Regions from separate parts of the Klenkia sesuvii genome, predicted to be linked through region 3. Evidence: predicted binding sites of a transcription regulator. Region 3 holds the regulator's gene; each other region holds the start of a gene.

Region 1 (4,853 bases), on a different contig from region 3:
TGGGGACGCCGTCCTCGAGGTGGAACAGCGAGTAGGTGTTGCGGTCGATCTCGTCCTTGGGCGTGGCGGTCAGACCGACGAGCAGGGCGTCGAACCAGCTGAACAGTTCGCGGTACTTCTGGTAAACCGACCGATGCGCCTCGTCGACCACGACCAGGTCGAAGTGGCCCGGCCCGAAGAGCCGCCGGCCGCCGTCGGTGGCGTTGACCAGGTTGAGCATCGTCGGGTAGGTCGAGACGAACACGCGACCGTCGGCGGACTTCTCGTCGAGCAGGTTGATCGTGGTCACGTTCGGCAGGTGCGCCTTGAAGGCGTTGGCCGCCTGCTTGACCAGCACCTGGCGGTCGGCCAGGAACAGCACCCGCTTGACCCATCCCGCCCGCATGAGCTGGTCGACCAACGCGATGACGGTGCGGGTCTTGCCCGACCCCGTGGCCATCACCAGCAGCGCGGCCCGCTGCTTGTCGGTGAAGGCCTCGCCCACCGCGCGGATGGCACGGAGCTGGTACGGGCGCTCGACGATGGTGTCGCTGATCGGGATGTCGGCGAGGGAGGCCCGCATGCTGCGCCGCTGGACGAGCAGGTGCAGCTCGTCGGCGGTGCGGAAGCCCTCGACCCGGCGCGGCGGGTAGCCCGCGGCGTCGTCCCACATCCAGGTCTCGTAGCCGTTGGTCCAAAAGATGACCGGACGGCGTCCGTGCATCTGCTGCAGGGCGTCGGCGTACAGCTTGGCCTGATGCTGGCCGGCGTTCGGGTCGACGCTCGTGCGCTTCGCCTCGACGACCGCCAGCGGCAACCCGTCGGCACCCCACAGCACGTAGTCCGCTCGGCCGTTCCCCGACCCGACCGGCAGACCCGTCACCGGGTACTCGCGGTCACGGGGATCGGTGAGCTGCCAACCGGCTTCCCGGAGCAGCTCGTCGATGAGCGCCGTGCGAGTGGTGGCCTCGTCGTAGTCGTGGGTGTCGGCGACGGCGTGCGCGGCCTGGGCGTCGGCGATCTGCTGCCGCAGCTCGGCGATCTCGGCGGCCTGCGCCGCCGCGAGGTCGTCGCGTTCGCGGAGTGCCCGGGCGTGCTCCTCGTCCTGCTGGCGGAACTTCTCCGCCAGCTTGCGGACATCGTCGTGGCTGAGCGGGGCCGCTCGGCGCGCCAGAGCGGGGTCGAAGCGGGCCGCGACGGGGACGGCGCCGGGGATACGGGAGTAGCGCTGCGCGGTCCAGACGACCACGTGGAACAACTCGCGGGTGGCGTCGAGCGCCGCCTGGGGCGGGATGGGCTTGCTGTCGTGCACGGCGGTGTTGCCCAGCTTGCGCAGCAAGGTCAGCTTGGTGGTGATGCCCTGCGGCACCCGGTTCTTGAACGCCGGCTCGGCGATGCGGCCGGCGAGGTCGTCCCGGTAGGGCAGCGGTAGCGCGTCGACCGTGTAGACGTGAGCGACCACCTGCTCGGCGGCCCGGCGCGCATACATGCAGGTGCCGCGCGGGTCGGAGCCCAGGTAGGACTCGGCGCGGACGCAGTCGGCGTGGACGACGGGCCAGTCCTGCGCGAGGAAGCCGAAGTTGCTCATCGGTCGGTGCCCTGCCCCCGTCGGTCAGCGGCCTCGGGTGTCGCACGGTGGCCGAGGCGTCACCCTACGAGACTCCATCGTTTTCGTCTGGGTATCTGTCACGACGGCGTCCCGAAGCTGGTTTCGTCGCCCGGGGTCTTCTTGGCTCATCGCCGGCCTGAGCTGCTCTTTCGTCTTGCTCGACCACCTCGACTGCGGTATCGTTCGTACACGTGTTCGACTTAACGAGGAGGGGTTGTGGGTCTCGACGGCGGCTTCGACCCCTTCCCGGACGGTGGTGCCTTCGCGGGCGGTTCGGCGTCGGGCGGTGGCGATCTGCACGAGGAGGAGAAGGCCGCGGCGCGGGCCGCAGCCCGGCAGGTGTCGATGCAGCTGCCGGCCGACATCGCGGCCGTCCTGGCCAGCGCACAGGGCCTGGTCGGGGCCGAACCCGCCGGCGGCTCGGCGGTGCAGGCGGCCGAGTTGCTGGCCCGGGTGCGCGGTCTGACCCAGCTGCAGAACGTCGTCGACGCCGCTCGGGCGCAGGCCGTCCGGGCCGCCGAGTGCGCGCAGGCCGCCGAGTTCGACGGCCACAAGAGCATGAAGTCATGGCAGGTCGGCCACCTGAACGTCTCCCCGGCGACGGCAGCCCGTGCCGTGCGTGCCGGGCGCACCCTGGAGCAGCTGCCGGCCTGGGCCGCGGCTGCCGTCGAAGGGCGCGTGACCCCAGACCAGACGGCCGTGGTCGCAGCTGTCGCGACACCCGCCCGGCTGAGCGCGGCGGCTGAGCTGGGCGCCGACGTCGCCGAGATCGAGCAGACACTCCTTGACACCGCCACGGGCACTTCACCAGAAGCGCTCCCCGCGGTGACCAAGCGACTGCTCGACTGGATCGACCCCGACGGCCCCGAGCCCGACCCGACGAAGCAGCGCGAGCTGCATCTCACGCCCTCGGCGTCGGGCGGCGGCACCATCCACGGACGGCTCGACGCCCTCGGCTTCGAGAAGGTGTCCACCGTGCTGACAGCCTTCCAGCAGGCCGGCCGGATCGCCGACGACGACCGCAACCACGCCCAGCAGATGGGCGACGCCCTGGTGCAGCTGGCCGACGCCCAGCTGGCGTGCGGTGACGACGTGCCGATGCTGCGCAAGCACCGCGCCCAGGTCGCGGTCACCATCTCCGCCGAGGACCTGCTCGACACCGATGTCGTCAGCGACGCCGCCCGGCTCGGATCGGGCCAGATCGTCGCCAACACCACCGCCCAGCAGCTGTCCTGCGACTCGATCATCACCCGGGTGCTCTTCGGCCCCGACGGGATGCCGCTGAACATCGGCCGAGCGCAGCGCTTGGTGCCCGCCCACATCCGCAAGGCCGCCGAGGCCCGCGACGGAGGATGCGTCTTCGCCGGCTGCTCAGCCCCGACGTGGTGGTGCGACGCCCACCACGTCAGGGAGTGGGTCGCTGATCACGGTGAGACATCGGTGGAGAACACCGCGTTGCTGTGCGAACGGCACCACACGAAGGTGCATCACGGGTTCAAGGTCGAGTGGGAACAGAGCGAACGGCGATGGCGGACGTACCGAGGTGACGCAAGCGAAATCGTCGTCGGGTGGTCCGCGCACCAAGGGTGAGACCGTGAATCAAAGCTGCCCGGAGAAGGCCCGTTGCTGCAAAGATCGAGCAAGACAGGTCGCTTCGAACATTTGCTTTAGAGCTTTTCGTCGAAAACGTTGGACCTCGGCTCTGGCCGCAGCAAATCTCTCGATCTCAGGTTCTGGCGGCACTGGCACCGGAGCCTGCCGGAGATCGCCGATATTTATTCCGCGGACAGCCACTCCTTTCGTGCGCTGCGCCATCCAGTGGACCATCGCAGGTGTCTCCAATGCGGCCGCAACATACGACCCGGCGGCCCCGGCTATACGGAGGCGCGCGGAGTCCTGGGTGATGTTCGCACCGTCGAGAGAGGGTGGCACAACTCCTAGCCGGCCAACATGGCCGCGTATGGATATCACGAGATCGCCTGAAGCGACCGTCGACCGGCGGTACGAGTCCGCGATCTTCGCACTGGTCCGACGTATGGAGCCCGTCAATATCTCATTGTCCCGGATGTCGACAACGCGAATGTATGGAACACCGTCGGGTTCGTCGGGCCCAGGTTTCAGAATTCCATAGGTGATCGGGGATCGAGGGTCGACCCAGTCTTTGAGCTCACGCACGGAGTACCCCAGCATGTTTCGAACGGGGTCACCGAACATTTGATCGAAGATTGCTCCCGCTAGTCCGTCTGCAGCGGATTTTGCCCGACTCCAAGAGCGGACCACCGACTCGGCCTTGTCCAGGATCACCGCAAGCCGCCGCTGCTCATCGAGCGGCGGGAGCGGCAGGACCAGACCAAGAAGAGCGTTAGGGCTCAACCGAGGAAGGTTGGCTCCCGCCGATTGGGATGCCGACCAGGCGACGACCTCTGGTTGCCTCATGTAGTGGGTCAGGTAGCCGGCATCCAATCGGTTGCCGACCCGAATGGGCAGGATATCTGTACTGCACACACCGGAATAGTTGGGCCGAGCAATCTTAGCCAAGTTCGGCCTCAGTTTGCCGAAAAGGACGTGCGGTGCGTCGAAACGAAATTTATTGCTAGTTACCTGCGCTTCTCCGATGGATCGGCGCCCGATCAGCCGCCCGCCTCGCTCGATGTCCTCAAGGCCCACATAAGGAGTCGAGGGATCGAGGGTGGTCGGATCTGCACTGACTCGGTCTATGGCAGCAACCTCACCGAGGGATACGACCGGCCAATTCACGACAGTATGGCCTTCAGCTCCGCCAGGCCCTGTTGGATCTCCTTCTCCATCTGCTCCAGCTCGGCGATGATCTCCAGCGGGTCGCGGTACTCGACCTCCTCGTGGACGACCTCCTTGTAGCGGTTCAGGGAGAGGTCGTAGCCCTGGGCGACGATGTCGGCCTTGGTCACGGTGAAGCTCTGCTCGGTGCGGGCACGCTCGCGTTCGCTGTCGCGCTCGGCCCAGCGGGCCAGGGCGTCCGGCAGGTCGTTCGCCATCGTCGGGTTCCGCTTGTCGTCGAGGGTGAAGCCGTCGGCGCGCACGTCGTAGAACCAGACATCCTCGGTGCCGCCCGAGTCGGTGCGGGTGAAGAAGAGGATCGCCGTCGACACCCCGGCGTACGGCTTGAACACACCACTGGGCAGCTTCACCACGCCGTCCAGCTTCTGGTCCTCGACCAGCATCCGGCGCAACGCCTTGTGCGCCGTCGACGACCCGAACAGCACGCCGTCGGGCACGATCACCGCCG
Region 2 (4,853 bases), on a different contig from region 3:
CGACGCCGCCGGTGGCGCTGATCTGCTCATCGACCACGGGGGCGAGCTTGTCCAGGGCGCCCTCGGCCTCGCGCACGGTCCAGCCCAGGCCCACCAGTGCCGTGGTCAGCTGGTCGCGCCAGGGCGCGACCGGGGCGACGGCGGCCGACCCGGTGGCCCCGGCCGCGGCGGCGACCGCGTCGAGGGTGACGTCGCCGGTGGGGGCGCCGATGCGGTCGCGCAGCTCGAGCACCAGCCGCTCGGCGCCCTTCTTGCCGATGCCGGGGACCTGCATGAGCGCCTTGAGGTCACCGGTGGCGACCGCCCGCCGGACGTCGCGGGGCGGGTGGATGGCCAGCACCGCCTGGGCCAGCCGGGGGCCGACCCCGTTGGCGGTCTGCAGCAGCTCGAACAGCTGGCGCTCGTCGTCGTCGGCGAACCCGTAGAGGGTCAGGGAGTCCTCGCGCACGACGAGGCTGGTGGCCAGGCGGGCGCTCTCGCCCACCTGCAGCCGGGCGATCGTGCCCGGTGTGCACTGCACGGCCAGGCCGATGCCGCCGACCTCGACGACGGCGCCGTCGGGACCCACCGCGGCGACCCGACCCGCGACGCTGGCGATCACCGCCCGCTCCCGATGCCCTGCCACCGGCCCGGACGCACGGCCGACCGGGTGGCCACCGACAACGGCGCGGCGCCGACCCCTGCCCCGGCGGCGAGCGCGGCGACCCGCAGCCGGTCCTGGGTAGGACCGCGCCAGACGTGGCAGACCGCCAGGGCCAGCGCGTCGGCGGCGTCGGCGGGCTTGGGCGGCGTGGCGAGGCCCAGCACCCGGGTGACCATCAGCGTGACCTGCTCCTTGTCGGCCCGGCCGCTGCCGGAGATGGCGGCCTTGACCTCGCTCGGGGTGTGCCAGTGCACGGCCAGGCCGGCCTGCGCCCCGGCGAGGGCCGCCACGCCGGCGGCCTGCGCGGTGCCGGTCGCCGTCCCCTTGTTGTTCTGCTGGAAGACGCGCTCGACGGCGACGACGTCGGGCCGGTGCTCGCGCAGCAGCGCGGTGACCGCGGTGTGCAGCTCGAGCAGCCGCAGCTCCAGGGCGAGCGTGTGGTCGCTGCGCACCACCCCCACCCCCACCGCCGTGGGCCGGGCGCCGGGACGGCCGTCGACCACGCCCCACCCGCACCGGGTCAACCCCGGGTCGATCCCCAGCACGCGCACCGACTACCCCCCACCGTACGAACAGGCGTTCGAGAGTCTAGGCCCCGGAGGGACCGGTCTCCCGGCGGCACGCCGGCCGGCCCCCGTGCGAGGTCCCGCCGCGAGCTTGCGAGCGGTGGGGGGCACGGGGGTCCTTCTGCTAGGCGTCGATGGTCTCCATGACCTCGTCCGACACGTCGTAGTTGGCGTAGACGTTCTGCACGTCGTCGCAGTCCTCGAGCGCGTCGATGAGCTTGAACACCTTGGTGGCGGCGTCGGCGTCGAGCTCGACCTGCACGCTGGGCACGAACCCGGCCTCGGCGGAGTCGTAGTCGATCCCGGCGTCCTGCAGGGCGGTGCGGACGGCGACGAGGTCGGTGGGCTCGCAGACCACCTCGAAGGTGTCGCCGAGGTCGCGCACCTCCTCGGCGCCGGCGTCGAGCACGGCGAGCATGACGTCGTCCTCGGTGGTGCCGGCGGAGGGGACGACGACGACGCCCTTGCGGCTGAACAGGTAGGACACCGAGCCCGGGTCGGCCATCGAGCCGCCGTTGCGGGTCATGGCGGTGCGGACCTCCATGGCCGAGCGGTTCTTGTTGTCGGTCAGGCACTCGATGAGGACGGCGACCCCGGCCGCGGCGTAGCCCTCGTAGGTGATCGTCGAGTAGTCGACGCCGCCGGCCTCCAGGCCCGCCCCCCGCTTGACCGCGCGGTCGATGTTGTCGTTGGGCACCGAGGACTTCTTGGCCCGCTGGACGGCGTCGTACAGCGTGGGGTTGCCGTTGATGTCACCACCACCGGTGCGGGCCGCGACCTCGATGTTCTTGATCAGCTTGGCGAAGAGCTTGCCGCGCTTGGCGTCGAGGCCGGCCTTCTTGTGCTTCGTCGTCGCCCATTTGGAGTGGCCGCTCATGCTGTCTCCTCGCTCGCAGGTCGGGGGTCCGTCAGGACCGCTCGCGCACCAGATCCACGAAGAACCGGTGCATGCGGGTGTCGCCGGTGAGCTCCGGGTGGAAGCTGGTGGCGACGACGTCGCCCTGGCGGACCGCGACGATCCTACCGTCGGCCGGTCCACCCGAGACCCGGCCGAGCACCTGCACGGTGTCCGCCGCCTCCTCCACCCACGGCGCCCGGATGAACACCGCGTGCACGGGCGGTCCGGTGAGGCCCTCGACCGCGACCTCGGACTCGAAGCTGTCGACCTGCCGGCCGAAGGCGTTGCGGCGCACCGTGACGTCGAGGCCGCCGATGGTCTGCTGGTCCGGGATGGCATTACCAGCGGCGTCCAGCAGTCGGTCGGCCAGCAGGATCATCCCCGCGCAGGAGCCGTAGGCCGGCAGCCCGCCGCGGACGGCGGCGCGTAGCGGCTCGAGCAGCCCCCACCGGTCGGCGAGCTTGGCGATGGTCGTGGACTCCCCGCCCGGCAGGACGAGCCCGTCGACCCCGTCGAGCTCCTCGGGCCGCCGCACGGCGACGGTGCGCGCGCCCTGCTGCTCGAGCACTGCCCGGTGCTCCCGGACGTCGCCCTGCAGCGCGAGCACCCCGACGAGCGGGGTGCTCACCACCCGCGCGAGCTGTACTTCTGGTCGGCCGGCAGCGTGTCCACGTTGAGGCCGACCATGGCCTCGCCCAGCCCGCGGCTGACCTTGGCGACCACCGCCGGGTCGTCGTGGAAGGTGGTGGCCTGCACGATCGCCGCGGCGCGCTGGGCCGGGTCGCCGGACTTGAAGATGCCCGAGCCCACGAACACGCCCTCGGCGCCCAGCTGCATCATCATCGCCGCGTCGGCGGGGGTGGCGATGCCGCCGGCGGTGAACAGCACGACGGGGAGCTTGCCCGTACGAGCGACGAGGGCCACCAACTCATAGGGGGCCTGCAGCTCCTTGGCCGCGACGTACAGCTCGGTCTCGTCGAGGGTGCCCAGGGCCCGGATGCCGGCGCGCAGGGCGCGCATGTGCCGGGTGGCCTCGACGACGTTGCCGGTGCCGGCCTCGCCCTTGGAGCGGATCATCGCCGCGCCCTCGGAGATGCGGCGCAGCGCCTCGCCCAGGTTGGTCGCCCCGCAGACGAAGGGCACGGTGAAGTCGGTCTTGACGATGTGGTGGGCCTCGTCGGCGGGGGTGAGCACCTCGGACTCGTCGATGTAGTCCACCCCGAGGGACTGCAGCACCTGTGCCTCGACGAAGTGCCCGATGCGCGCCTTGGCCATCACCGGGATGGAGACGGCGTCGATGATCCCCTGGATCATGTCCGGGTCGCTCATGCGCGCGATGCCGCCCTGCGCCCGGATGTCGGCGGGCACCCGCTCGAGGGCCATGACGGCGACGGCGCCGGCGTCCTCGGCGATGCGGGCCTGCGCGGCGTCGACGACGTCCATGATGACGCCGCCCTTGAGCTGCTCGGCCATGCCGCGCTTCACCCGGTCGGTGCCGGTGCTCGGGGTGGTGGACTCGGCGGCGACGTTCTCGCTCATGGGTGCGGCCTCGCAGTGCGGATCGGTTGTGGGCGGTCCAATCGTAGAGCGGTGTCAGCGGGTGCTGGGCGGGCCCGTCCCGACGACGGCGTCCATGCCGTCGTCGATGTCGAAGAACCTGGGGAGCGGCCGGCGGCGCCGCAGCCGCAGCAGCCGGACGGCGGGACGCCGGCGCAGGGCGCGGGTGTCGCGCACGGCGTCGTTGTAGAACCGGCGGGCCAGCCCCACCCGCCAGGCAGCGTCGTCGACCTCGTCACCGGGGTGCGCGAGGTCCCGCAGCTGCCGGCCCAGGGCGTTCTCGGCGGCCTCGCGGTCACCACCGGGTGGCCGGCGGGCCTGCGCGACGGCCGACGCCAGCGCCCGCGCCCGCTCCTCGCCCAGGACGGCGGGCCGCTCGCGCGCAGCGGCAGCCGCCAGGTCGGCCCGGCGGGCGAGGGCGGTGTCGAGCACGTCCCAGGCCCGGTCGACCCGCCCCTCGAGGCGGCGGAGGCGGGTGAGGGTGAACGCGACCCACCCCAGGAGCAGAAGCACGACGACGCCGGCCACGAGCAGGGCCGAACCGGGCGGGGTCACGCCGCAGGAGGCTACCGCTGCCTCAGACGTGCCCCCCGCGGCGCAGCCACCGGGGCAGGACGCTCTCCGGCGAGGCACCCGTGCGGGCGCCCCCCGCCGGGCCCCCCGCCGGGCCCTCGGCCGGGTCGTCGGCCGGGTCGTCGTCGCCGGCGGTGACCTGGCCGGCACCGGGCGGCGCGACCGTCTCGTAGACGGCGAGGATCTGGTGGGCGACGGTGGACCAGTCGTAGTCCTGGGCCCGGCGGCTGCCCGCCGCGGCCAACGCGGCCCGGCGCTCCGGGGAGGCCAGCAGGTCCACCAGCTCCCGCCCGAGGGCCGTCGCGTCACCGCGCCGGACGAGCACGCCCGCCGGGCCGCCCGGCCCGTCGGACAGCACCCGGGCGAACGCGTCGAGGTCGGCGGCCACCACCGGCGCCCCGGCCGCCATGGCCTCCACCAGCACGATGCCGAAGCTCTCGCCCATGAGGTTGGGGGCGCAGTAGACGTCGACCGACCGCAGGAAGGCGGCCTTGTCCGGTTCGCTGAGCTCGCCCAGCAGGGTGACGGAGGGCGCCAGGTCGGGGCTCAGCAGGGCCCGCAGCTCGTCGGGGTCGCCGCGCCCGGCAACCAGCAACCGCGCCTCCGGGAGCCTGCC
Region 3 (4,853 bases):
CGCGGCTGGGGTGAGTCGCTGTCCCGGCAGGCCGGTGGCCGCGTCGCCGGCGGTGGGGGCATCGGCACCCGCGGCCCGGGTGAGACCAAGATCGAGACCGACCGTCGGCGGATCCGCGCCCGGGTGAGCAAACTGCGCCGCGAGATCGCCGGGATGGCCACCGCCCGGGCCACCCAGCGGTCGGGGCGGGACCGCAACAAGGTGCCCTCGGTCGCCATCGCCGGTTACACCAACGCCGGCAAGTCCAGCCTGCTGAACCGGCTCACCGACGCCGGCGTGCTGGTGCAGGACGCGCTGTTCGCCACCCTGGACCCCACGGTGCGTCGGGCGCAGACCCCCGACGGCCGGGACTACACGCTCACCGACACCGTCGGCTTCGTCCGCCACCTGCCCCACCAGCTGGTCGACGCGTTCCGGTCGACCCTGGAGGAGGTGGCGGCCGCCGACCTGCTGGTGCACGTCGTCGACGGCTCCGACCCCGACCCGCTCGGCCAGATCGACGCCGTGCACGTGGTGCTGTCGGAGATCGACGCGGCCGCGGTGCCCGAGCTGGTCGTGGTGAACAAGGTCGACGCGATGGCGCCCGACGACGTCCTGGCGCTCCGCCAGGCGCTGCCGGGGGCCCAGTGGGTCTCGGCGGCCACCGGTGAGGGCGTGGCCGAGCTGCGGGAGGTCATCGCCGGGCGCCTGCCGCACCCCGACGTCGACGTCGACGTGCTCGTGCCCTTCGACCGGGGCGACCTGGTCTCCCGGGTGCACGCCGACGGCGAGGTGCTCAGCGAGGAGTTCTGCGCCGAGGGCACCCGGCTGCACGCCCGGGTGGACGGCGCCCTGGCCGCCGCGCTCGGTGAGTTCGGCGCCGCCCGGTCCTGAGGTGCGGTCCCCGCCGTCCCACCGGACCCGGCGCTCAGCGAGGTCACGGGGAGGTCACGGCCGGGCGGTACCGTGACGGCGTGAGCACCCCGAGGGCCGAGGCGCCCGCTCGGCGCGCACCCGCGGTCATCGGTCCCGGCCGGCCGGCGTGGTGGGCCGTCGGCCTCGGCGTGCTGGTCACGGTGCTGGTCACCGTCGACCTGCTCGGCCGGGGCGCGCTGGAGCGGATGGACCTGCGCGTGTCGGAGGTGGTCAGCGACTGGGGCCTGCGCGACTCCGCCGCCTACTGGCCGGTCTGGGTGCTCACCCAGGCCGGCGGTCGGGTCACCATCCTCGTGGTGCTGGCCGGGTTGGTGGGGTGGATCGCGGTGCGCCGGCGGAGCCTGCTGCCCCTGGTGCGGGTGCTGGTGGCCCTCGTGTTGCTGACCGCGGTCGTCTACGGGTTCAAGTACGGCACGGGCCGCACCGCGCCCGCCTACCCGGGGTCCTTCTTCCACCGCGACGGCGCGTCCTACCCCTCCGGGCACGTGGCCAACGCCGTGCTGATGTGGGGTGTGGCGCGCTGGCAGGCGGTCGACTTCGCGTTGCCGGCGGCGGCGCAGCGCGCGTTCTGGCTGCTCGCCGTGGTCGGCCCGGGTGTGACGGGTGTGGCCATGGTGGCGCTGAACTTCCACTGGGTCACCGATGCACTCGTGGGAGCTGCCGTGGGCATGGTCCTGCTGGGCGTGGTGCATGCACTCGACGCAACCGTGCTGTCACGCTTCGTACGTGCTCCTCGACGGCGAACCGCTGCCTGAGGCCACGGCCCGGCGGTCGTGGCCCCGGTCGGTGCTGACCGCGGCCGCGCTCAGCGCCGCCGTCCTGGCCGGGCCGTTCCTGCCGGGTTCGTTCCTCGCCGCCGGGTCCCCGGGACCCGAGGTGCAGACGGCGGCCGCCGAGGAGACGGTCCTGTTCGGCGACCCCACCGACGTCTGCTCGGTGACCGACGCCCGGTTGCCGGAGATGTCGGGTCTGGCGGTCGCCGGGTCGACCACCCTCGCGATGAACGACGGCGGGGACTCGGTGGTGGTGCACGAGCTCGACGGCGCGTGCGCGGTGGTGGGCGAGCGGACCGCCGCGGTCGACCCCTACGACCCCGAGGACCTCGCGCTGGGAGCCGACGGCACGGTGTGGGTGGCCGACACGGGGGACAACCGTCTGGGCCGGACCACCGTGGCCCTCATCGCCCTGCGCCCCGACGGCAGCTCGCCGGTGTACCGCCTGACCTACCCGGACGGCCCGCACGACGCGGAGGCACTGCTGCTGGCCCCGGACGGCACGCCCTACCTGGTGACCAAGGAGGTGCTCGGCGCCAGCGCCGTCTACCGCCCCGCCCAGGCGCTGGACGCCGAGGCGGCCGTGCCGATGGAGAAGGTGGCCGACCTGTCCTTCACCCTGACCGGCACCCCCGGCGGGCCGGTCGGTCGGGCGGGGCAGCTCATGGTCACCGGTGGCGCCGTCAGCCCCGACGGCGCCCTGCTGGCGCTGCGGACCTACACCGACGCGTACGTGTGGTCGATGGCCGGGTCCGACGTCGTCGGCGCGCTGGCCGCACCGCCGGTGCGGGTGGCTCTGCCCGAGGCCCCCCAGGGCGAGGCGATCGCGTTCGCCGCCGACGGGCGCAGCCTGCTGGTGACCGGCGAGGGTCTCCCGGCCGCACTGACCCTGCTGCCGGCCGTGGGGGCGTTGTCCCCGGCCGCGGCGACGGCAGGGACCGACCCGGCCGTCGCCGGCACGGCGACCGACCCGGCCCGGCCCCGCCTGTCGCCGTGGACCGCCGGGGCGATCGCCGTGGTCGCCGCGGCCGTGCTGGTCGCCGGCGTGGGCCGACTCCGCCGGCGCTGACGGAGGCCGACCCGGCGCCGGGTCAGACCCGGCGCAGGACCGTGACGACGCGGCCGAGCACCGTGGCGTCGTCACCGGGGATGGGCTCGAAGGCAGGGTTGTGCGGCAGCAACCACACGTGCCCGTCCCGCCTCTTGTAGGTCTTGACGGTGGCCTCGCCGTCGATCATGGCCGCGACGATCTCGCCGTTCTCCGCGGTCGCCTGCTGGCGGACGACGACCCAGTCGCCGTCGCAGATCGCGGCGTCGACCATGGACTCACCGGTCACCTTGAGCATGAACAGCGTGCCCTCGCCCACCAGCTCCCGCGGGAGCGGGAAGACCTCCTCGACCGCCTGCTCGGCGAGCACGGGCCCACCAGCGGCGATGCGGCCCACGAGCGGCACGTAGGTCGGTGCGGGGACGCGGGGGTCGTCGACGCCCGAACCCGCCCCGGTGGCCGCCAGGCCCGCGCCGGAGGGGTCGGCCTCGGGGTGGTCGCCGGGCAGCCGGACGTCGAGCGCGCGGGGCCGGTTGGGGTCGCGGCGCAACCAGCCCTTCTTCTGCAGCACCGACAGCTGGTGGGCGACCGAGGAGGCCGAGGACAGCCCGACGGCCTCGCCGATCTCGCGCACGCTCGGCGGGTAGCCGCGACGCTCCACCGAGTCGCGGATGACCTCCAGCACGCGTCGCTGGCGCTGCGTGAGGCCGTCGCCGGCCTCCCCGCGCTCGGGGAACTCGCGCACCGAGCCGCGGTCGGCCTCGGCCGTGCCGGACGTCGAGGACGTGCCCGCCCTCGACCGCGCGGTGCGCTTGCCGGTGCTCGTCCCGCCGGGGGTGTCTCCCGAGCTGGCCACGTGTCCTCCTCGTCGGTCGCGGTGGCGCGACCGTGCTGTGCGGTCGACCGGCTGCGGTCCGGGGACCGGTGGGCCGACCAGGTCGATCGAGCGGTGGATCGATCAGGGGTTGATCAGTACGCACCGTAACGCCTCGCGGCCGCCAGTTCAAACACGTGTTCGAAGTTCCACCCGTGTCATCTCGATTTTGTCGGAGGGGTGCGGTAGACATCGGACAGACGTTCGATCGAACAGCCGTTCGAGCGTGCCGGGCCCCGCGTGGGGGTCCGGACGAGCGACAGGAGTGACCCACCATGGCCGGTACCGCGCCCCACCTGCACACCGTCCCTGCCCCTACCCCTGCCCCTGCCCCTGCCCCTGCCCCCGCTCCTGCCCCGGCGCCCGCCGCCGTCCGGCGCCGGGGCAACCACCCCGCCGGTCGCGCGCTGGTGGCGGCGTCGACGGTCCCGGCGGGTGGGGCAACCAAGCTCCCGCTGCGTCCGGGGTCGGCTGACGTCGTCGGACTGCGACCGAGGCCGGTGGCCCGACCGCGCATCGCACAGCCGCCGCAGCGCGCCGCGCAGGCGCCGGTGCGGTTGACCCGCCGCGGCCGGCGGGTGCTGGCCGGGCTCGGGGTCGGCGCCGTCGTGGCCGTGTCCGCGGTCGTCGGGTCCGCGGTGCTGGGGTCGGCCGACGAGCCGGCGCTCGAGCTGGCCGGGCGGTCCAGCGTCGTGGTGCACAGCGGCGACACCCTGTGGTCGATCGCCCAGTCGATCGCGCCCGACGTCGACCCGCGCGCGGTGGTCGACGCCCTGCAGGAGGTCAACGGGCTCACCGATGCCTCGCTGGTGCCGGGCCAGGTGCTGCTGCTGCCGTGACCCCGCAGCGACGCCGCCGAGCGCGCCGGCGTGGCGGTGCCACGTGCGGTGCCCGGTCTTGGCAGGAGCTGTGGTCGGCGTGGGGCGGGTGGGACCGCTGGCGTGCTCCGTGGCGTCCACCTGCGGGTACGCGTCCGGGGAAGACGACACGCCGGTACGGAGTTGCGCACCTGTAGGGGTGCGGAGCTAGTCTGACCACAACATCTAGTAGTTACAGAGATGTCGTTCCGTCCACATGCTGTTCCCCAGGTTTCCCCGAGGTCGTCCACCGGATGTCCCCCGCGGGGTCCACAGGGAGCCCGTCGCAGGGAGGAGACCACCCGGTGCGCTGCCCGTTCTGCCACAACCCCGACAGCCGGGTCGTCGACTCCCGCGAGACCGATGAGGGCGCGACGACGCGTCGC

What was found. Region 3 encodes LexA, which represses DNA repair genes until DNA is damaged. Its sites were predicted from a motif close to TCGAACANNTGTTCGA; they were not measured.
Region 1: the regulator LexA is predicted to act here: its motif matches at 1,772-1,787, upstream of TEK04_RS08300 (HNH endonuclease signature motif containing protein).
Region 2: the regulator LexA is predicted to act here: its motif matches at 1,212-1,227, upstream of ruvC (crossover junction endodeoxyribonuclease RuvC).

What each region holds. Positions count from the first base shown of each region.
Region 1 is NZ_JBAPLU010000006.1:181,692-186,544, reverse strand. Features, by position in the region: gene TEK04_RS08305 (DEAD/DEAH box helicase family protein) at 1-1,567, opposite strand, end outside; gene TEK04_RS08300 (HNH endonuclease signature motif containing protein) at 1,805-3,178, shown strand; gene TEK04_RS08295 (restriction endonuclease subunit S) at 3,188-4,345, opposite strand; gene TEK04_RS08290 (type I restriction-modification system subunit M) at 4,342-4,853, opposite strand, start outside.
Region 2 is NZ_JBAPLU010000003.1:129,130-133,982, forward strand. Features, by position in the region: gene ruvA (Holliday junction branch migration protein RuvA) at 1-601, opposite strand, end outside; gene ruvC (crossover junction endodeoxyribonuclease RuvC) at 598-1,194, opposite strand; gene TEK04_RS04145 (YebC/PmpR family DNA-binding transcriptional regulator) at 1,334-2,086, opposite strand; gene pdxT (pyridoxal 5'-phosphate synthase glutaminase subunit PdxT) at 2,118-2,735, opposite strand; gene pdxS (pyridoxal 5'-phosphate synthase lyase subunit PdxS) at 2,732-3,646, opposite strand; gene TEK04_RS04160 (hypothetical protein) at 3,701-4,219, opposite strand; gene TEK04_RS04165 (glycosyltransferase family 4 protein) at 4,242-4,853, opposite strand, start outside.
Region 3 is NZ_JBAPLU010000012.1:67,549-72,401, reverse strand. Features, by position in the region: gene hflX (GTPase HflX) at 1-873, shown strand, start outside; gene TEK04_RS13070 (phosphatase PAP2 family protein) at 954-1,670, shown strand; gene TEK04_RS13065 (hypothetical protein) at 1,642-2,757, shown strand; gene lexA (transcriptional repressor LexA) at 2,780-3,592, opposite strand; gene TEK04_RS13055 (LysM peptidoglycan-binding domain-containing protein) at 4,111-4,449, shown strand; gene nrdR (transcriptional regulator NrdR) at 4,773-4,853, shown strand, end outside.